Regions from separate parts of the Planococcus kocurii genome, predicted to be linked through region 2. Evidence: a T-box and tRNA genes for the amino acid it is inferred to sense, from the RefSeq annotation. Region 2 holds a T-box; the other holds one or more tRNA genes.

Evidence for each region. The T-box of region 2 lies ahead of leuS (leucine--tRNA ligase). A T-box ahead of a tRNA ligase gene usually reads a tRNA of that ligase, here a tRNA-Leu.
Region 1: it has a tRNA-Leu gene. The T-box ahead of leuS (leucine--tRNA ligase) is inferred to sense a tRNA for this amino acid. The anticodon was not compared.

What each region holds. Positions count from the first base shown of each region.
Region 1 covers NZ_CP013661.2:1,663,178-1,673,419, forward strand. Annotated here, with positions in the region: gene AUO94_RS08280 (UvrB/UvrC motif-containing protein) at 1-116, opposite strand, end outside; gene AUO94_RS08285 (CtsR family transcriptional regulator) at 129-599, opposite strand; gene AUO94_RS17790 (hypothetical protein) at 1,084-1,347, shown strand; gene AUO94_RS17795 (hypothetical protein) at 1,377-1,523, opposite strand; rRNA gene rrf (5S ribosomal RNA) at 1,840-1,955, opposite strand; rRNA gene AUO94_RS08300 (23S ribosomal RNA) at 2,095-5,027, opposite strand; gene AUO94_RS17695 (hypothetical protein) at 5,047-5,178, shown strand; tRNA gene AUO94_RS08305 (tRNA-Ala) at 5,149-5,224, opposite strand; tRNA gene AUO94_RS08310 (tRNA-Ile) at 5,233-5,309, opposite strand; rRNA gene AUO94_RS08315 (16S ribosomal RNA) at 5,431-6,980, opposite strand; tRNA gene AUO94_RS08320 (tRNA-Ala) at 7,216-7,291, opposite strand; tRNA gene AUO94_RS08325 (tRNA-Pro) at 7,298-7,374, opposite strand; tRNA gene AUO94_RS08330 (tRNA-Arg) at 7,401-7,477, opposite strand; tRNA gene AUO94_RS08335 (tRNA-Leu) at 7,509-7,597, opposite strand; tRNA gene AUO94_RS08340 (tRNA-Gly) at 7,627-7,701, opposite strand; tRNA gene AUO94_RS08345 (tRNA-Leu) at 7,707-7,791, opposite strand; tRNA gene AUO94_RS08350 (tRNA-Lys) at 7,812-7,887, opposite strand; tRNA gene AUO94_RS08355 (tRNA-Thr) at 7,895-7,970, opposite strand; tRNA gene AUO94_RS08360 (tRNA-Val) at 7,983-8,058, opposite strand; rRNA gene rrf (5S ribosomal RNA) at 8,069-8,184, opposite strand; rRNA gene AUO94_RS08370 (23S ribosomal RNA) at 8,323-10,242, opposite strand, start outside.
Region 2 covers NZ_CP013661.2:507,578-517,819, forward strand. Annotated here, with positions in the region: gene leuS (leucine--tRNA ligase) at 1-1,270, opposite strand, end outside; T-box leader at 1,313-1,518, opposite strand; gene AUO94_RS02545 (3-oxoacid CoA-transferase subunit B) at 1,563-2,216, opposite strand; gene AUO94_RS02550 (CoA transferase subunit A) at 2,234-2,926, opposite strand; gene mnmL (tRNA modification radical SAM protein MnmL/YtqA) at 3,079-4,056, shown strand; gene mnmM (tRNA 5-(aminomethyl)-2-thiouridylate-methyltransferase MnmM) at 4,053-4,604, shown strand; gene AUO94_RS02565 (MFS transporter) at 4,669-5,943, opposite strand; gene AUO94_RS02570 (redoxin domain-containing protein) at 6,106-6,609, opposite strand; gene AUO94_RS02575 (haloacid dehalogenase type II) at 6,652-7,317, opposite strand; gene AUO94_RS02580 (murein hydrolase activator EnvC family protein) at 7,528-8,970, opposite strand; gene AUO94_RS02585 (peptide-methionine (S)-S-oxide reductase) at 9,325-9,795, opposite strand; gene AUO94_RS02590 (GNAT family N-acetyltransferase) at 9,904-10,242, opposite strand, start outside.

The DNA of each region.
Region 1 (10,242 bases), 1.2 Mb from region 2:
ATACTATGATTTTCAGCAGCACAGATATGGCATAACTGAAGCTCCATCACCTGTCCTAGCTGCTGTTTTTTCACTATTACTGATGCAGAACGTTCTCCGCACTGGGTACAAATCATCTTTTCACCTCTTTAAGTGTTCGATTCATATTTAATTGTAAAAAGCATCGCTATAAGAATCCGTGCACGGACTTCATCACGTATCGGAAGAGCCAACAGAAGAGTTGAACGATCTACTGCGCTTAGAATTAGTTTTGCCTCTCGTTTAGAAACAATCTCTTCATCCAGTAGCCTAAAAACAATGTCTTCTGCCATTACTTGAGTAGCTCCATGTTCCAACCTCTGTATTACTTCTGCAATTACGTCTGATTTTTGATGAAGTCTAATTCTCTTAATACGAATATATCCACCGCCGCCACGCTTACTTTCTACTAAATACCCACGATCAACAGTGAATCGAGTATTAATGACATAATTTATTTGAGAAGGAACACATTGAAATTTTTCAGCAACTTCACTGCGTTTAATTTCAATATGATCTCTCTCGCTTAATTCGATAACTTGTCTTAAATAACCTTCAATTACATCCGAAATGTTTCGCACCGTCTTCACCTCTTTAATACATAATATGATGAAATTGACTTTGACTATATTTGACTTAATTATACACCAAGCTTTTTAGAGATATCAAATAGTAAGTATCGAAAGGATTACTCACACCGATTGTAAACTTAAGTTCGACAACTAAAAAAGCCATTCGTAGTAAATTCACTATGTATTTTCCGACCAAAGAAAAATGGAGGAGCGATCACGGATGAACCGGTGATGGAAGCCTACCTGTGGCGCAAATTGCCAAACGTCTGAATCGCTTCCTGCAGCCAATTACAATGTCATCAATTTCCTGAAACCGAGCCACTCAACCCGCGATTATTAAACCTAGTCCCAAAAACAAGAAACTCTGTGGGCGCCTTTTAGTTGCTTTACCGAAGTAATAAAAAATCTATATCAGAAACTTGGTAGCTCAGGACTGAACACTAGAAGTCACTCTAGGCCACGCAGAGATGATTCCATTCGCACGCTCTAGCGCATGTTCAAAAGGCGGTTTCTTGATGTTGCCGCACCCAATACAAGGGAAACGAAAGCTCAACGGCTACCAGGAACGCCGATGCAAAAGGCGTTCCAACGGCATATTTCTGAAAGAAAAGCCAATTATCCTTCGTTCCAGAAAAAGTTCGAGCATATCCGAGGCAACACCATTGCAGGCGCTCCCCACAAAAGTGCAGTAATCACACGGGTTGAAAGACTGACGAAAGTGATCATCACCTTGGTACCTGCAGGACGTAAGCCGTGAGGTACTAAATCCCCGTTGAATAAATGGTTTCAAAGAGTTCCAAGAAATTTGTTTAATTCCATCAAGTTTGATTGTGGCAAGGAATTTTCCAATTGGAACCATAGTGCGACCGGTACGACATATCGATTTATTTTGCGGATATTGGCCCGCCTTCCCAGCGCGCCTTGAATGAACATTCCAATGAACTCCTTTGTAAAGATGGATTGCAGGCAGATGGATTAATCATTTCTACGATGACTGACTAACGGAATCAATTTTTAAAAAACCCTTGAAGCAATTCAGCTTCAAGACTCTTTAGTCACTGTTCTATTTCGAAATATCAGCTACATTTCTTATTGAAGTACTATCAGTAGACCCAATAAAGATGAAGGCATCATTCTTCATTTTCTTCAATAAACATACTTAACTTATCAACTACCATTTTTTATCGCGCTCTAATTTTTTCCATACAAAAAAGCCGTTACCGAAATCGGTAACGACTTTTTTTCATGTGCCCAGCGACGTCTTACTCTCACAGGGGGAAACCCCCAACTACCATCAGCGCAAAAGAGCTTAACTGCCGTGTTCGGGATGGGAACGGGTGTGGCCTCTTTGCCATCATCACTGGACTATTTGGTTTTGAAAGACAAGGTTTATTATACCAGTGGTACTGGTTTTTTTCAAGCTTTTTTTACAAAAACTTGGGCTTATTCTTTCAAAACTGGATAAACGACAGGTGAAACAAGCAAGTTTTTCGCATACAATGTGTTGGTTAAGTCCTCGATCGATTAGTATTCGTCAGCTGCACGTATCGCTACGCTTCCACCTCGAACCTATCTACCTCATCGTCTTTGAGGGATCTTACTTGCTTGCGCAATGGGAAATCTCATCTTGAGGGGGGCTTCGTGCTTAGATGCTTTCAGCACTTATCCCGGCCACACATAGCTACCCAGCGATGCCCTTGGCAGAACAACTGGTACACCAGCGGTGTGTCCATCCCGGTCCTCTCGTACTAAGGACAGCTCCTCTCAAATTTCCTGCGCCCGCGACGGATAGGGACCGAACTGTCTCACGACGTTCTGAACCCAGCTCGCGTACCGCTTTAATGGGCGAACAGCCCAACCCTTGGGACCGACTACAGCCCCAGGATGCGATGAGCCGACATCGAGGTGCCAAACCTCCCCGTCGATGTGGACTCTTGGGGGAGATAAGCCTGTTATCCCCGGGGTAGCTTTTATCCGTTGAGCGATGGCCCTTCCATGCGGAACCACCGGATCACTAAGCCCGTCTTTCGACCCTGCTCGACCTGTACGTCTCGCAGTCAAGCTCCCTTCTGCCTTTACACTCTACGAATGATTTCCAACCATTCTGAGGGAACCTTTGGGCGCCTCCGTTACTCTTTAGGAGGCGACCGCCCCAGTCAAACTGCCCGCCTGACACTGTCTCCCAAGCCGATCAGGCTTGTGGGTTAGAATTTCAATACAACCAGGGTAGTATCCCACTGACGCCTCCTCCGAAGCTAGCGCTCCGGAATCTCAGGCTCCTACCTATCCTGTACAAGTTGCACCAAAATTCAATATCAGGCTACAGTAAAGCTCCACGGGGTCTTTCCGTCCTGTCGCGGGTAACCTGCATCTTCACAGGTACTATAATTTCACCGAGTCTCTCGTTGAGACAGTGCCCAGATCGTTACGCCTTTCGTGCGGGTCGGAACTTACCCGACAAGGAATTTCGCTACCTTAGGACCGTTATAGTTACGGCCGCCGTTTACTGGGGCTTCAATTCGCACCTTCGCTTGCGCTAAGCACTCCTCTTAACCTTCCAGCACCGGGCAGGCGTCAGCCCCTATACGTCACCTTACGGTTTTGCAGAGACCTGTGTTTTTGCTAAACAGTCGCCTGGGCCTATTCACTGCGGCTCTCTCGGGCTATTCACCCTACCAGAGCACCCCTTCTCCCGAAGTTACGGGGTCATTTTGCCGAGTTCCTTAACGAGAGTTCACTCGCTCACCTTAGAATTCTCTTCTCGCCTACCTGTGTCGGTTTGCGGTACGGGCACCTCCCGCCTCGCTAGAGGCTTTTCTTGGCAGTGTGAAATCAGGGACTCAAGGGTAAACCCTCTTGCCGTCACAGCTCAACGTATTAGAAATGGGATTTGCCTCATTTCACGCCTCACTGCTTGGACGTGCACAACCAACGGCACGCTCTCCTTATCCTTCTGCGTCCCCCCATTGCTCAAACGGCGGGGAGGTGGTACAGGAATATCAACCTGTTGTCCATCGTCTACGCCTATCGGCCTCGACTTAGGTCCCGACTAACCCTGAGCGGACGAGCCTTCCTCAGGAAACCTTAGGCATTCGGTGGACGGGATTCTCACCCGTCTTTCGTTACTCATACCGGCATTCTCACTTCTAAGCGCTCCACCAGTCCTTCCGGTCTGACTTCAACGCCCTTAGAACGCTCTCCTACCACGGATCTCTAACGAGATCCATCCACAGCTTCGGTAATCCGTTTAGCCCCGGTACATTTTCGGCGCAGTGTCACTCGACCAGTGAGCTATTACGCACTCTTTAAATGATGGCTGCTTCTAAGCCAACATCCTGGTTGTCTAAGCAACGCCACATCCTTTTCCACTTAACGGATATTTGGGGACCTTAGCTGGTGGTCTGGGCTGTTTCCCTCTTGACTACGGATCTTATCACTCGCAGTCTGACTCCCAAGCATAAATCACTGGCATTCGGAGTTTGTCTGAATTCGGTAACCCGGGATGGGCCCCTAGTCCAAACAGTGCTCTACCTCCAGGATTCTCAATCTTGAGGCTAGCCCTAAAGCTATTTCGGAGAGAACCAGCTATCTCCAGGTTCGATTGGAATTTCTCCGCTACCCACACCTCATCCCCGCACTTTTCAACGTGCGTGGGTTCGGGCCTCCAGTAAGTGTTACCTTACCTTCACCCTGGACATGGGTAGATCACCTGGTTTCGGGTCTACAACTGCATACTCTGTCGCCCTATTCAGACTCGCTTTCGCTGCGGCTCCGCCTTCTCAGCTTAACCTTGCATGCAATCGTAACTCGCCGGTTCATTCTACAAAAGGCACGCCATCACCCATTAACGGGCTTTGACTACTTGTAGGCACACGGTTTCAGGATCTATTTCACTCCCCTTCCGGGGTGCTTTTCACCTTTCCCTCACGGTACTGGTTCACTATCGGTCACTAGGAAGTATTTAGCCTTGGGAGATGGTCCTCCCAGATTCCGACGGAATTTCACGTGTTCCGCCGTACTCAGGATCCACTCTGGAGGGATAGGGTTTTCGGCTACGGGGCTGTTACCCGCTGCGGCGGACCGTTCCAGGTCGCTTCGCCTAATCCTATCTTTTGTAACTCCGTATAGAGTGTCCTACAACCCCAAGAGGCAAGCCTCTTGGTTTGGGCTGATCCCGTTTCGCTCGCCGCTACTCAGGGAATCGCATTTGCTTTCTCTTCCTCCAGGTACTTAGATGTTTCAGTTCCCTGGGTCTGCCTTCTCATGTGCTATAGATTCACACATGGATACTACCCGATTAAAGGCAGTGGGTTCCCCCATTCGGAAATCTCCGGATCACAGCTCACTTACAGCTCCCCGAAGCATATCGGTGTTAGTGCCGTCCTTCTTCGGCTCCTAGTGCCAAGGCATCCACCGTGCGCCCTTTCTAACTTAACCAATGGTTAATTAAAAAGTTGTGACGAAATCGTCACGCGTACTTGAATTACTTGCATTTGTTTCAATGTCGTTTTATCCAGTTTTCAAAGAACAAAGTCATCATTTCTACTTGCAAAATGATTGGTGGAGCCTAGCGGGATCGAACCGCTGACCTCCTGCGTGCAAGGCAGGCGCTCTCCCAGCTGAGCTAAGGCCCCAAGAAGAATGGTGGGCCTAAATGGACTCGAACCATCGACCTCACGCTTATCAGGCGTGCGCTCTAACCAGCTGAGCTATAGGCCCTCTTGAGTATAATTGTAATACTGATAGAAGATCAATTCAATGTCGCCATTAAAAATGAACCTTCAAAACTGAACGCAAAACGTCAACCCCGAGCCAAGCTCGGTTCCGAATTTATCCTTAGAAAGGAGGTGATCCAGCCGCACCTTCCGATACGGCTACCTTGTTACGACTTCACCCCAATCATCTGTCCCACCTTCGGCGGCTGGCTCCACAAGGGTTACCTCACCGACTTCGGGTGTTACAAACTCTCGTGGTGTGACGGGCGGTGTGTACAAGGCCCGGGAACGTATTCACCGTGGCATGCTGATCCACGATTACTAGCGATTCCGGCTTCATGCAGGCGAGTTGCAGCCTGCAATCCGAACTGAGAACGGTTTTCTGGGATTGGCTTGCCCTCGCGGGGTTGCAGCCCTTTGTACCGTCCATTGTAGCACGTGTGTAGCCCAGGTCATAAGGGGCATGATGATTTGACGTCATCCCCACCTTCCTCCGGTTTGTCACCGGCAGTCACCTTAGAGTGCCCAACTGAATGCTGGCAACTAAGATCAAGGGTTGCGCTCGTTGCGGGACTTAACCCAACATCTCACGACACGAGCTGACGACAACCATGCACCACCTGTCACCACTGTCCCCGAAGGGAAAAGTGTATCTCTACACCGGTCAGTGGGATGTCAAGACCTGGTAAGGTTCTTCGCGTTGCTTCGAATTAAACCACATGCTCCACCGCTTGTGCGGGCCCCCGTCAATTCCTTTGAGTTTCAGCCTTGCGGCCGTACTCCCCAGGCGGAGTGCTTAATGCGTTAGCTGCAGCACTAAGGGGCGGAAACCCCCTAACACTTAGCACTCATCGTTTACGGCGTGGACTACCAGGGTATCTAATCCTGTTTGCTCCCCACGCTTTCGCGCCTCAGCGTCAGTTACAGACCAGAAAGTCGCCTTCGCCACTGGTGTTCCTCCACATCTCTACGCATTTCACCGCTACACATGGAATTCCACTTTCCTCTTCTGCACTCAAGTTCCCCAGTTTCCAATGACCCTCCACGGTTGAGCCGTGGGCTTTCACATCGGACTTAAGGAACCGCCTGCGCGCGCTTTACGCCCAATAATTCCGGACAACGCTTGCCACCTACGTATTACCGCGGCTGCTGGCACGTAGTTAGCCGTGGCTTTCTGGTGAGGTACCGTCAAGGTACCAGTAGTTACTTGGTACTTGTTCTTCCCTCACAACAGAGTTTTACGATCCGAAAACCTTCGTCACTCACGCGGCGTTGCTCCGTCAGACTTTCGTCCATTGCGGAAGATTCCCTACTGCTGCCTCCCGTAGGAGTCTGGGCCGTGTCTCAGTCCCAGTGTGGCCGATCACCCTCTCAGGTCGGCTACGCATCGTCGCCTTGGTAGGCCATTACCCCACCAACTAGCTAATGCGCCGCGGGCCCATCCTGCAGTGACAGCCGAAACCGTCTTTCCGTGCAGCCTCAGGAGAGGCCGCAAACTATTCGGTATTAGCACCGGTTTCCCGGAGTTATCCCGATCTGCAGGGCAGGTTGCCCACGTGTTACTCACCCGTCCGCCGCTAAACAATGGGAGCAAGCTCCCAAAGTTCCGCTCGACTTGCATGTATTAGGCACGCCGCCAGCGTTCGTCCTGAGCCAGGATCAAACTCTCCATTATAGAGTAGTGTTGATTGCTCAATACTGCTGGCGTATCGCCGTCCGAAGACGCACGATTCGCTTTGATCTGCGTGATGCTGATCAGTAAGTTGTCGTCACGAACACCGAGAAGGAAAACAACTTTGCTCTGATTGCCATAAGGCAAACTTCGCAAAAGCCGTTCTCGCACCGAAGTGCTCGTGACGTCTTTCGTTGACGTTTTGCTGTTCAGTTTTCAAGGTTCAAAGTTAAATAATTGGTGGAGCCTAGCGGGATCGAACCGCTGACCTCCTGCGTGCAAGGCAGGCGCTCTCCCAGCTGAGCTAAGGCCCCATTGTTTGGTCGGGAAGACAGGATTCGAACCTGCGACCCCTTGGTCCCAAACCAAGTGCTCTACCAAGCTGAGCTACTTCCCGAACTTGAGTTGCTGAGTATAAAAATATGGTGCGCCCGAGAGGACTCGAACCTCTAACCGCTTGATTCGTAGTCAAGTACTCTATCCAATTGAGCTACGGGCGCATATGATGCTATTCACTATTTCGTGAAAAGATGGTGCCGAGGACCGGAATCGAACCGGTACGGTAGTCACCTACCGCAGGATTTTAAGTCCTGTGCGTCTGCCAGTTCCGCCACCCCGGCTAAGGGTCGGTATCACGTGCAAATAAATATGGAGCGGAAGACGAGGTTCGAACTCGCGACCTCCACCTTGGCAAGGTGGCGTTCTACCACTGAACTACTTCCGCAAAAATGGTGCGGGTGAAGGGAGTCGAACCCCCACGCCCGAAGGCGCTAGATCCTAAGTCTAGTGCGTCTGCCAGTTCCGCCACACCCGCGTGGCAATATAAAATTAAAATGGTGAGCCATGAAGGATTCGAACCTTCGACCCTCTGATTAAAAGTCAGATGCTCTACCAGCTGAGCTAATGGCTCGAAAAAGTGGTGCCGGAGAAAGGAGTCGAACCCTCGACCTACTGATTACAAGTCAGTTGCTCTACCAACTGAGCTACTCCGGCAAAAGAAATAAATGGTGGAGGATGACGGGATCGAACCGCCGACCCTCTGCTTGTAAGGCAGATGCTCTCCCAGCTGAGCTAATCCTCCGATATATATTGCCCAGCGACGTCCTACTCTCACAGGGGGAAACCCCCAACTACCATCGGCGCAAAAGAGCTTAACTGCCGTGTTCGGGATGGGAACGGGTGTGGCCTCTTTGCCATCATCACTGGACTATTTGGTTTTGAAAGACAAGATTTATTATACCAGTAGTACTGGTTTTTTCAAGCTTTTTTTACAAAAACTTGGGCTTATTCTTTCAAAACTGGATAAACGACGGGTGAAACAAGCAAGTTTTTCGCATACAGTGTGTTGGTTAAGTCCTCGATCGATTAGTATTCGTCAGCTGCACGTATCGCTACGCTTCCACCTCGAACCTATCTACCTCATCGTCTTTGAGGGATCTTACTTGCTTGCGCAATGGGAAATCTCATCTTGAGGGGGGCTTCGTGCTTAGATGCTTTCAGCACTTATCCCGGCCACACATAGCTACCCAGCGATGCCCTTGGCAGAACAACTGGTACACCAGCGGTGTGTCCATCCCGGTCCTCTCGTACTAAGGACAGCTCCTCTCAAATTTCCTGCGCCCGCGACGGATAGGGACCGAACTGTCTCACGACGTTCTGAACCCAGCTCGCGTACCGCTTTAATGGGCGAACAGCCCAACCCTTGGGACCGACTACAGCCCCAGGATGCGATGAGCCGACATCGAGGTGCCAAACCTCCCCGTCGATGTGGACTCTTGGGGGAGATAAGCCTGTTATCCCCGGGGTAGCTTTTATCCGTTGAGCGATGGCCCTTCCATGCGGAACCACCGGATCACTAAGCCCGTCTTTCGACCCTGCTCGACCTGTACGTCTCGCAGTCAAGCTCCCTTCTGCCTTTACACTCTACGAATGATTTCCAACCATTCTGAGGGAACCTTTGGGCGCCTCCGTTACTCTTTAGGAGGCGACCGCCCCAGTCAAACTGCCCGCCTGACACTGTCTCCCAAGCCGATCAGGCTTGTGGGTTAGAATTTCAATACAACCAGGGTAGTATCCCACTGACGCCTCCTCCGAAGCTAGCGCTCCGGAATCTCAGGCTCCTACCTATCCTGTACAAGTTGCACCAAAATTCAATATCAGGCTACAGTAAAGCTCCACGGGGTCTTTCCGTCCTGTCGCGGGTAACCTGCATCTTCACAGGTACTATAATTTCACCGAGTCTCTCGTTGAGACAGTGCCCAGATCGTTACGCCTTTCGTGCGGGTCGGAACTTACCCGACAAGGAATTTCGCTACCTTAGGACCGTTATAGTTACGGCCGCCGTTTACTGGGGCTTCAATTCGCACCTTCGCTTGCGCTAAGCACTCCTCTTAACCTTCCAGCACCGGGCAGGCGTCAGCCCCTATACGTCACCTTACGGTTTTGCAGAGACCTGTGTTTTTGCTAAACAGTCGCCTGGGCCTATTCACTGCGGCTCTCTCGGGCTATTCACCCTACCAGAGCACCCCTTCTCCCGAAGTTACGGGGTCATTTTGCCGAGTTCCTTAACGAGAGTTCACTCGCTCACCTTAGAATTCTCTTCTCGCCTACCTGTGTCGGTTTGCGGTACGGGCACCTCCCGCCTCGCTAGAGGCTTTTCTTGGCAGTGTGAAATCAGGGACTCAAGGGTAAACCCTCTTGCCGTCACAGCTCAACGTATCAGAAATGGGATTTGCCTCATTTCACGCCTCACTGCTTGGACGTGCACAACCAACGGCACGCTCTCCTTATCCTTCTGCGTCCCCCCATTGCTCAAACGGCGGGGAGGTGGTACAGGAATATCAACCTGTTGTCCATCGTCTACGCCTATCGGCCTCGACTTAGGTCCCGACTAACCCTGAGCGGACGAGCCTTCCTCAGGAAACCTTAGGCATTCGGTGGACGGGATTCTCACCCGTCTTTCGTTACTCATACCGGCATTCTCACTTCTAAGCGCTCCACCAGTCCTTCCGGTCTGACTTCAACGCCCTTAGAACGCTCTCCTACCACGGATCTCTAACGAGATCCATCCACAGCTTCGGTAATCCGTTTAGCCCCGGTACATTTTCGGCGCAGTGTCACTCGACCAGTGAGCTATTACGCACTCTTTAAATGATGGCTGCTTCTAAGCCAACATCCTGGTTGTCTAAGCAACGCCACATCCTTTTCCACTTAACGGATATTTGGGGACCTTAGCTGGTGGTCTGGGCTGTTTCCCTCTTGACTA
Region 2 (10,242 bases):
CCCAGTAACGTTGACGGCTAAACAACCAGTCACGCAAGCGGTACGTAATTTTCTTGTCGCCGACTTTCTTGTCAACTAGCCATGCAATGGCTTTTTCGATTGCTTCTTTTTTGTTCAATCCATTAAGGAAATCGGAATTGATCAATTCGCCATCGCCAGCATAGGCCTCTTCTTTGATATTGCCACCTGATACAACTTCCACAATTGGCAAATCGAATTGCTGAGCAAATTCATAATCGCGCTCGTCGTGAGCAGGAACCGCCATGATGGCACCTGTTCCATAAGTTGCCAATACATAATCGGCAATCCAAATCGGCATTTTCTCACCACTTGCTGGATTTGTTGCATAAGCGCCTGTGAAAACACCTGATTTGTCTTTTGCCAAATCAGTACGTTCCAAATCACTTTTCGTTTTCACGTCATCAATGTATTTTTCAACAGCCTGTTTTTGTTCTACTGTTGTAATCGCAGCTACTAATTTATGTTCAGGGGCTAGTACCGCATAAGTCGCACCAAAAATCGTATCCGGGCGTGTCGTAAATGCGCGGAAAGAATGTTCCGTGTCTGCTACTTGAAATTCCAGTTCTGCGCCTTCTGATTTACCAATCCAGTTGCGTTGCATATCTTTCAAGCTTTCTGGCCAATCCAAGTCTTCCAAATCTTCAAGAAGACGATCTGCATAATTTGTAATACGCAACACCCATTGGCGCATTGGACGACGCTCAACCGGATGACCTCCACGTTCTGATTTGCCATCAATGACTTCTTCATTTGCAAGAACCGTACCGAGTGCTGGGCACCAGTTAACCGCTACTTCGTCAACATACGCCAGTCCTTTATTATACAATTGAATAAAAATCCATTGTGTCCATTTGTAATAAGACGGATCTGTCGTGCTAATCTCACGGTCCCAGTCATATGAAAATCCAAGTTCTTGAATTTGACGTTTAAAGGTTTCAATGTTTTTAGCTGTAAATTCAGCTGGGTCATTTCCAGTATCCAGTGCATATTGCTCTGCCGGCAGACCAAATGCGTCCCAGCCCATTGGGTGAAGAACGTTGTACCCTTGCATGCGTTTGACACGACTTAAAATGTCCGTCGCCGTATAGCCTTCTGGATGTCCTACGTGAAGTCCAGCACCTGATGGATACGGGAACATGTCTAGTGCGTAAAACTTTGGTTTTGATGGGTCATCCACCATTTTAAACGTCTTATTATCTTGCCAATATTTTTGCCATTTTTTCTCAACTAGTTTGTGATTGAATGTCATTTCCGATTCCTCCTCAAAATAAAAAAATCCCGTCCCTTAAAAATAAGGGACGGGATTTTCCCGCGGTACCACCCAAATTAGCGATTGCTCGCTCAACTTGATTCCTTAACGCGGAAAACGGTGTATCTTACTTAGTTTCACATACACGGACTCCAAGGCGAGTTCACTTGCGCATTTTACCAGCTTGCACCTACCGCCGGCTCTCTGTCAAAAACACACAAACTACTAGTCCTCTTCACTGTCATTGGTTATTGTCTCTATTTTAGACGAAGCACTGTTTTTTCGCAATAGCTTAAGAAACTTTGACGTTTTTCGTATTCAACGGTGCGTCTGTAGAATCGATGATATCTTGAACAGTAAAGCCTTCAAATACCTCTGACAACACTAAACCATCTTTTGTTACTTCAATCACTGCACGCTCTGTGATGATTTTGTTGACCACGCCTTTGCCAGTTAACGGCAAATCACATTGTTTTTTGATTTTAGCAGACCCGTCTTTTGACACATGATCCATAATGACAATGACTTTTTTGGCACCATGCACTAAATCCATCGCTCCGCCCATGCCTTTAATCATTTTACCAGGAATCATCCAGTTGGCTAAGTCGCCGTTTTCAGCTACTTCCATTCCACCAAGAATGGCGACATCAATATGTCCGCCGCGAATCATCGCAAAAGATTCCGCACTGGTAAAGAAAGACGATCCTGGGATTGTCGTTACGGTTTCTTTTCCAGCATTGATCAAATCCGGATCTACATTGTCTTCTGTCGGATAAGGACCGATTCCTAAAAGTCCATTTTCTGATTGAAGCACAACACTTTTGTTATCAGAAATGAAATTCGCTACCAAAGTCGGCATACCGATTCCTAAGTTAACGTAATCGCCATCGTTGATTTCTTTTTCAGCGCGTTTTGCAATGCGTTCTCTGACCAATTGTTTATCCAATATTTCTCCACCCTTTCTTAAACAGTGCGTGTTGTAAGACGTTCGATCCGTTTTTCCTGATCTGCTTGAAGCAAGCCTTGTACATAAATGCTTGGCGTTTGAACGTGATTCGGATTGATGTCACCGATTTCCACGATTTCTTCTACTTCCGCAATGGTAATTTTTCCAGCTGCTGCAGCAAGCGGATTGAAGTTTTGTGCCGTTTTGTTGTAAACCAAGTTCCCCATCTTATCAGCTTTATGTGCTCTCACCAAAGCAAAGTCAGCTCTTAATGCGTGTTCTAGTACGTGTTCTTTGCCGTCAAATTCGCGAATTTCTTTGCCTTCTGCAACAGTTGTACCAACCCCAGCTGGTGTAAAAAATGCTGGAATTCCAGCTCCACCTGCGCGCATTTTTTCAGCAAGTGTTCCTTGCGGTGTCAATTCCACTTCGATTTCGCCCGACAATACTTGACGTTCGAATTCTTTGTTTTCACCCACATAAGAACCAATCATTTTTTTTATTTGTTTGTTTTTAAGTAGCAGTCCCAGGCCCCATTCGTCTACACCGCAGTTATTAGAAATGACGGTCAGATTGGTTACCCCTTTATCAACTAGTGCTAAAATAAGTTGTTCAGGTATGCCTACTAACCCAAAACCGCCCACCATAATTGTGGCACCGTCTTGAATTTGTTCAACTGCCTCTTTTGCAGAACTGTAAATCGGTTTCATTCCATTATGCCTCCTCTGACTCATCAACTAAAAAGTAATTAGTAAAACGCTTCCATAACCAATTTAAACAAACTATCGCACTAAACGCAATATTCATAAATATCAGCACTACATTTCACTAGCATTGTTGATCGTTTCCACGGCATGCTACAATGTTGTTTAAGGAGTTGTTACGAGTGAATACAGAATTTCCTTTTTCATCTGATGGAAAACGTTATTATACATGGAATCGCCATTTGCGCGATCATTTTGGTTTTAAGGTCATGAAAATCGCGTTAGATGCCGGATTTGATTGTCCGAACCGGGATGGCACAGTGGCACACGGTGGCTGTACATTTTGCAGCGTTGCAGGTTCTGGTGATTTTGCTGGAGACCGTGTGGACTCGATTCCCAAGCAATTTGATAAAATCAAAGAAAAAATGCATCGCAAATGGAAAGATGCTAAATACATGGCGTACTTCCAAGCCTATACCAATACACATGCGCCGTTACCGGTGATTAAAGAAAAGTTTGAAGCGGCACTTGAGCAAGAAAATGTTATCGGGTTAAGCATCGCAACGCGTCCGGACTGTTTGCCAGACGATGTCGTAGATTATTTAGCCGAATTAAACGAACGAACGTATTTATGGGTCGAACTTGGCTTGCAAACGGTTCATGAGCGAACGGCCCTTTTGGTCAACCGTGCACATGATTTTGAAGCTTATGTCGAGGGCGTAACGAAATTACGCACGCGCGGCATCCGGGTATGTACACATATCATCAACGGCTTACCACTTGAAGACCGTGACATGATGATGGAAACTGCGCGTGAAGTGGCAAAACTTGATGTTCAAGGCATTAAAATTCACTTATTGCATTTATTAAAAGGCACACCAATGGTTAAGCAATACGAAAAAGGCATGGTCGAGTTTCTTGAAAAGCAAGAATACATTCACTTAGTCGCCGACCAACTTGAAGTGTTGCCACCTGACATGGTCGTGCAACGCATTACAGGAGATGGCCCGATAGACTTAATGATTGGTCCGATGTGGAGCGCAAACAAATGGGAAGTCTTAAACGGCATCGATGCAGAACTCGCACGCCGTGAAAGTTGGCAAGGTAAACGGGCTACAGGGAGTGTGACTTCATGACGGTACAACGTGTATTGCCTTTTACAAAATCATTACTTGAACAAGCGGTCTCTTCTGGAGACGTAGTCATTGACGGCACTGCTGGCAACGGACATGATACACACTTTCTTGCGAGTTTAACTGGAGCAACCGGAAAAGTTTTCGCTTTTGATATACAACAAGAAGCAATACAGGCGACTCGAGAGCGTGTCCAAGAGTTTGACCACGTCGAACTGATTCACGACAGCCATGCCAAAATAAAAAACTATGTGTCACAACCCATTGCTGCTGCTGTTTTCAACCTTGGCTATTTGCCAAAAGGCGATCACTCCATAATTACGAAAGCACAAAGTACACTTTCTTCTCTCGAACAATGTTTAGAGCTGTTGAAAATAAAAGGTGTTTTGTTAGTGGTCGTATACAGTGGACACGAAGGTGGCAGCGAAGAACGGGATGCTGTTATGGAATTCGTTTCCTCACTTCCGCAAAAAACTTTTGATGTGCTGAAATATGAGTTTATCAACCAGCAACATTCACCTCCGTTTCTTTTAGCAATTGAGAAAAAATAAGAAATCATTTAAAAAACGCAGAAAAGAGCACTTGCTCTTTTCTGCGTTTTTTAAGCTTAGTTTTCTATTCCTTCTTTTCCGGCGGATTTGCTAGTAAAGCTGCCACAATTCCAAGAAGCGGGAAAATCATAATAACCCATAACACTTCCTTATAGCCGCCAAAGAAATCGTAAAACAAGCCGAACGGCAACGGCCCAAGAGCAGAACCAACGACCATAAAGGCCATCGAAATACCGGTTATGCTACCAAGGTATTGCCGACCGAAATAATTCGGCCATACAACACTGAGAGTTACCCGTTCAATTCCCAACATAAAGCCCCAAACAACCGCAAATAGAATCGCGCCTGAAAACAGGTCCGCTTCTTTTAATAAAAAAATTGAGGCGATTTCCCCAACGAATACAAAAGCTAACATCCACTGCACACGTATTTTATCAAGCAAATAACCTGCTAGAAACGTTACCGGAAAACCGATAATCGCCATTAAACTCAAGACAGTCGCAGCTGTTTCAGGTGCTAACGATTGAATTGAAAAAATAGACACCAAATGGAAAGTCATTCCCGTATTAACCAAAGCAGGAACCACTACACAAAACAACAAGAGCCAAAAAGAGCGGGTCTTTTTCGCTTCTTTTACTGTCCAACTACTATCTGAGGATAACGGCTTTTGTTGATCCTCATCTCTTACTAGAGGTCCATTATCTGGAAGCAAGCCAATATCTTCTGGTCGATTTCGGATAAAGAAAAATGCTAAAGGTGTAAAAATCAGGACAATGGATGCGCCAAGAATTTGCCAAGTCGTCCGCCAGCCATATGCTTCAATTAACCAAACATTGATCAATGGAAATGCAGCCGATCCAATCATCCCACCTAATGCAGCTAAACCAAGTGCACGACCTCGTTTTTGTATAAACCATTGTGGTATCAACGCATTTGGTACGAGCGTCATTGATCCTTGACCAAACAACCGTATAGCGAAAAACCCCATAAATAACATCACCCAATTGACTACAAAGCTATTAAATATACTGGCTGCTGCTAAAATTAAGGATACCGCAATTGCCATTTTTCGCGCACCGACTTTATCAATCATTCGACCGATAATAAACAATAAAAACCCTGCAAGAAGTGTCGCTGACGAATAAATACCGGACACGGTTGAGCGGCTCCAGCCAAATTCTTCTATGTAATAATCAATAAAAATGGCATTTGAATAAGTTTGTCCAGGTCCAGAAAAAAAGTGAGACAATCCTGCGAGAATGACAATAACCCAGCCGTAATAAAATGGTGTCTGGATAACACCATTTCCATTAATCCTTTTTCCTTTTGTTTTCTTCACAACAACCCTCCTCCAAAGAAAAAGAGCCCCTTTGAGCTCTTTTTATCCGTTCTATTATTTTACAATTAACACTGAGTAATTTGCACGTCTTACCTCTTTATGGCTAACACACAAAAGAGACCTTGCCCCATTAATAGGCAAGGTCTTTTTAAGTGATTTGTATCACTTTAAATTCTTTTTAATATACTGCACAACTTTGCGAAGTTCTGTTGCGCTCGGACGTCCATAAGGGCTCGTTTGCTGCTGTTGATAAAGAATATTCCCTTTTTCATCAAGCAAATAATGAGCAGCTTCCCCGTGGATTCCATGATCTTCATATGGTGCATCTTCTCCGTGGTAATAAGCTCCGTACTGCTCTAATAAATCTGTTGTAAGGTCAGACAGGAGTGGAAAACTTAAGCTATGCTCATTTTTCATCCCTAACGAATTTTCTTGGCTATCTGTTGATAGAGCCGTAAAATAAACGCCTTTTCCTTCAAAATACGAAAGGCTTTCTTCAATTTCTTTTAAATCTTGGTTACATACTGGGCACCATGATCCTCTGAAAAAGACCAAAAATCTCCAACCTGGACGATCCGTCAAATCTTGTTCCAAAGAATAAGTACCGCCTTCTGCTAATGGTAATTCAAATTGTGGTGCTTTGTCACCGAGTTGTAATGTTGTCATAGGTAGTTTCCTCCTTATTTTTAAAACGCAATCAAGTGAACGTTATTTCCACTTTAACAATCCAGTTAAATCATCAAATACATAATCCGGCTCTAGATCGAGTTCTTCAACTGGCATCCCTTTCCGGTTGATCCAAGCTGTTTGGAATCCAAAACTTTTCGCACCTGATACATCCCAGCCATTAGACGACATGAAAAGAACTTCATGACTTTCAATTCCAAGTTGTTCTAATGCATATTGATAAGATGCCGGTGTTGGTTTAAATTCTTTCACGTCATCAATACTCAATACTTGATCAAACAACTCTTCTAAACCTGCATTTTTAACTAATGGATCCAGCATATCGTGAGAGCCATTTGAAAAAACCACTAAGTTTTTATCTTTTAACTGCGTAAGAACTTCTTTCGATTCTGAGTAAAGCGGTAAATGCAGATATGCAGCTAATAATTTTTGCTCGTTTTCTTTACTTGGCTGCAAGTCATTTTCGTTCAGTGCATATTTTAATGCATCATGTGTAATGGCATAGAGCGTGGCATAATTGCTCATCAGCTGGCGCAACATAAAATATTCCACTTGCTTGGATCTCCATGTTTGACTGATTTTCTCGCCGTAACCTGGATATAATTCCTCGCATTCTCTTTTTATTGCCGTAACATCGAATAAGGTTCCGTATACATCGAACACGAAGGCTTTGATTGAACTGTCCACTCTCCATCCTCCTTTTGATGATTCTGCAAACATCGACTATACGTATGTACAATTGGTTGACCTACAATACAGTCTCTTCTCTTTATACCCAAAGGCAGTCGGATTAATCGGAAATCAACAAATTAATCTAAATGTAAAATAAAAACCCGAACGGGCACACTTTTAAAAGTGCCAACAATCGGGCTTAATCTCTCATTTATTAAAATTAGTTTAGAAATAATTCATCGGATCCACTGCATTTGAGCGAGCCCCATTCCAAGAGCCAATATGGACTTCAAAATGAAGGTGAGGTCCGGTAGAACGTCCTGTGCTACCGACTAATCCTACATTTTGGCCTTGTGAGACTGCTTGACCAGCTGAAACGTTAATAGCGCTCATATGACCGTATACAGTTGCATACGATTGACCATTGATTGAATGGGTCAAAATTACAACGTTACCGTAGCCGCCCATATTACCTGCAAAGGAAACATAACCGGATGCCGCGGCAGAAATTGGTGTGCCCGTTACATTGGCAATGTCCTGTCCGAGATGCGATTCAGCACCGTCGCCAATATCCCGTCCACCAAAGCCTGACGAGTATCGTCCAGAAACGGGTCTAATAAACATCGCGCTAGATGAAGGTGCAGGTGCAGTTTCCACTTTTTCAGGCGCGCTCACAACCGGGCTTGATACTTTCGGCTTACTCGCTGTTTCAGCTTTGGCGCTAGTTTTAGCTTGTGCTTCACGCGCTGCTTGTGCACGTGCTTCTTCTTTTGCAGTAGCATCTGCTTGTGCTTGTGCTCTTGCTTGTGCTCTTGCTTGTGCTCTTGCTTCTGCTGCAGCTTTCTCAGCAGCTATTTTTCGTTGACGTTCTTCTTCTGCTTTTCTGGCAATTTCAGCTAAACGTGCTTGTTCGTTCATGATTTGCTTTTCTAAATCAGCGCTAATTTCGATAGCTTCTGTGCGTTTATTTTCTAAACCGCCTTTTTCTGTTGCTAATCGTTGCTGTTCAGTTTCTAAGTTCCGAACAAAACCTGCTTGCTCTGTTTTTTTACTACCTAAAGATGCTTTTAACCCAACTAATTCCGAACGGTGTAATTCTTGTTCAGCTAGCTTGGATTCTACTTGTTCTTTTTGTTCCGCTAGCAGTTCTTTATCTGCTGCTTGTTCGCGCATGATTTCTCGGTCTGCTTCGATCAATGTATTGACTGCAGAAAATCGATCAATAAAATCTACGAAACTGTTTGCGCCAAGTAGAACGTCCATGTAATCTACAGAGCCGCCACTCAATTGAATTGCACGCGCTCGTTCTTTCAATAACTGTGTGCGTTCCTCAATTTTTCGTTCCAGCTCTACAATTGATTTTTTTAGCTCATCAATTTCTATTTTCGTTTGATCAATTTCTGCTTGGACATTGTTAATGTTTGCTTCTGTATCATTGATTTGCGTATTCAAATCTGCAATTTTTGATGCAAGCTGCTCTAGCTTTGATACATTTTGAGTGATTTGCCCTGCTTTTTCATTAATACCTGCATTCAATTCACTTTGTTGTTGTTGTGTTTCTTGCTGTTTTTGCTCTAATTCACTTAGTGTATCCGCGTTAGCTGTTGGTATCAATATTGATAAGGCTAATACAGAGGATAAACTAGTTACCATCCATTTTGAAATCACGTGTTTAATCCCCTCTCGAATCTTTCTAATGTTTTAATCTCTGTATGTCTTATGTATATAAGTGTAAATCGTATAGGTTTCTTCGAAAATTGCGACTCGCTCAGTATACCAGCTAGGAACCTCTATACTGTTACAGCAATATTTCTTTTTCTTCTAATAATGAAATATTTTTGTAATATATTAGAAATTATAATAATCAGAATTTTACACCTGCTTAAAACTACTTATTGTTTTACACTAGTTGTTCGAGATAAAAAGAATTTCAAAGTTTCTTTACCGTACTATTAACATGAACTAATAAGAAAAGAAGCTCTGATTAGAGCTCCTTCTTGTTCCGTAATAAGCGATAGTTTCTTACTTATATTTGCTCAAAAGTTCTTCAGGAATATGACAGTAATCATCTGGGCATCTGGTCAACCGATCTTGATGTTCTTCTGCACTTTTTACGTAGTTTGTAAGCGCCCGTACCTCAACTACGATAAGGTCGTAATCGCTTCTCTCGCGAAGAAATGCCTCTGCTTCTTCTAAGTGCTGAGGCTTTTCACTGTATACACCCGTTCTGTATTTCTCACCAATGTCCTGCCCTTGTTTGTTTAAACTGTATGGATCGATAATTTCAAATAAATAGCCCATTAATTCTTGGCATGTCACAATGGCTGGATCAAATGCTGTCTTCACACATTCGGCGTAGCCATCGTAATCTCCTTCACGTGTAGGACTTGTTCCGTTAGCCCTTCCCGCTTCTGTAAATATGACACCAGGCAAAGTTTTAATAAAAGCTTCTACTCCCCATAAACATCCACCCGCAATATATAACACTTCCATGTTGTACCTCCTAGTAGTTTTTAATATAACTTCGATTGTTCCAATAACATAAGCGAAAAAAATGATTCTGTTAATGGATCATATGTAAACTCAATGAAACAGGTTAAATTATATGATAGCGCTTAGTTTCTCCCATTCTTCTCTCAATATACCCATTTTGATGGCATCAAAATACTGTCCTTCTACTGTTCGGGCATTTCTAATACGCGCCTCTATAATCATCCCCATTCGTTCGGCCACTATTATCATTCGTTCGTTTCCGGACCAGGTTGACATTCCCAATCTATGTAATTCTGTTGATTCAAAAAGAAAATCAATCCAGAGTTTGTAAGCTTCCGAACCATATCCACCATTCCAATAGTCTTTATCGTAAATCACAATTCCGGTCTCGAGCCAGTTTGTATTCTTATCTATCCAGTAGGCACCCACATAGCCAATCACTTTTCC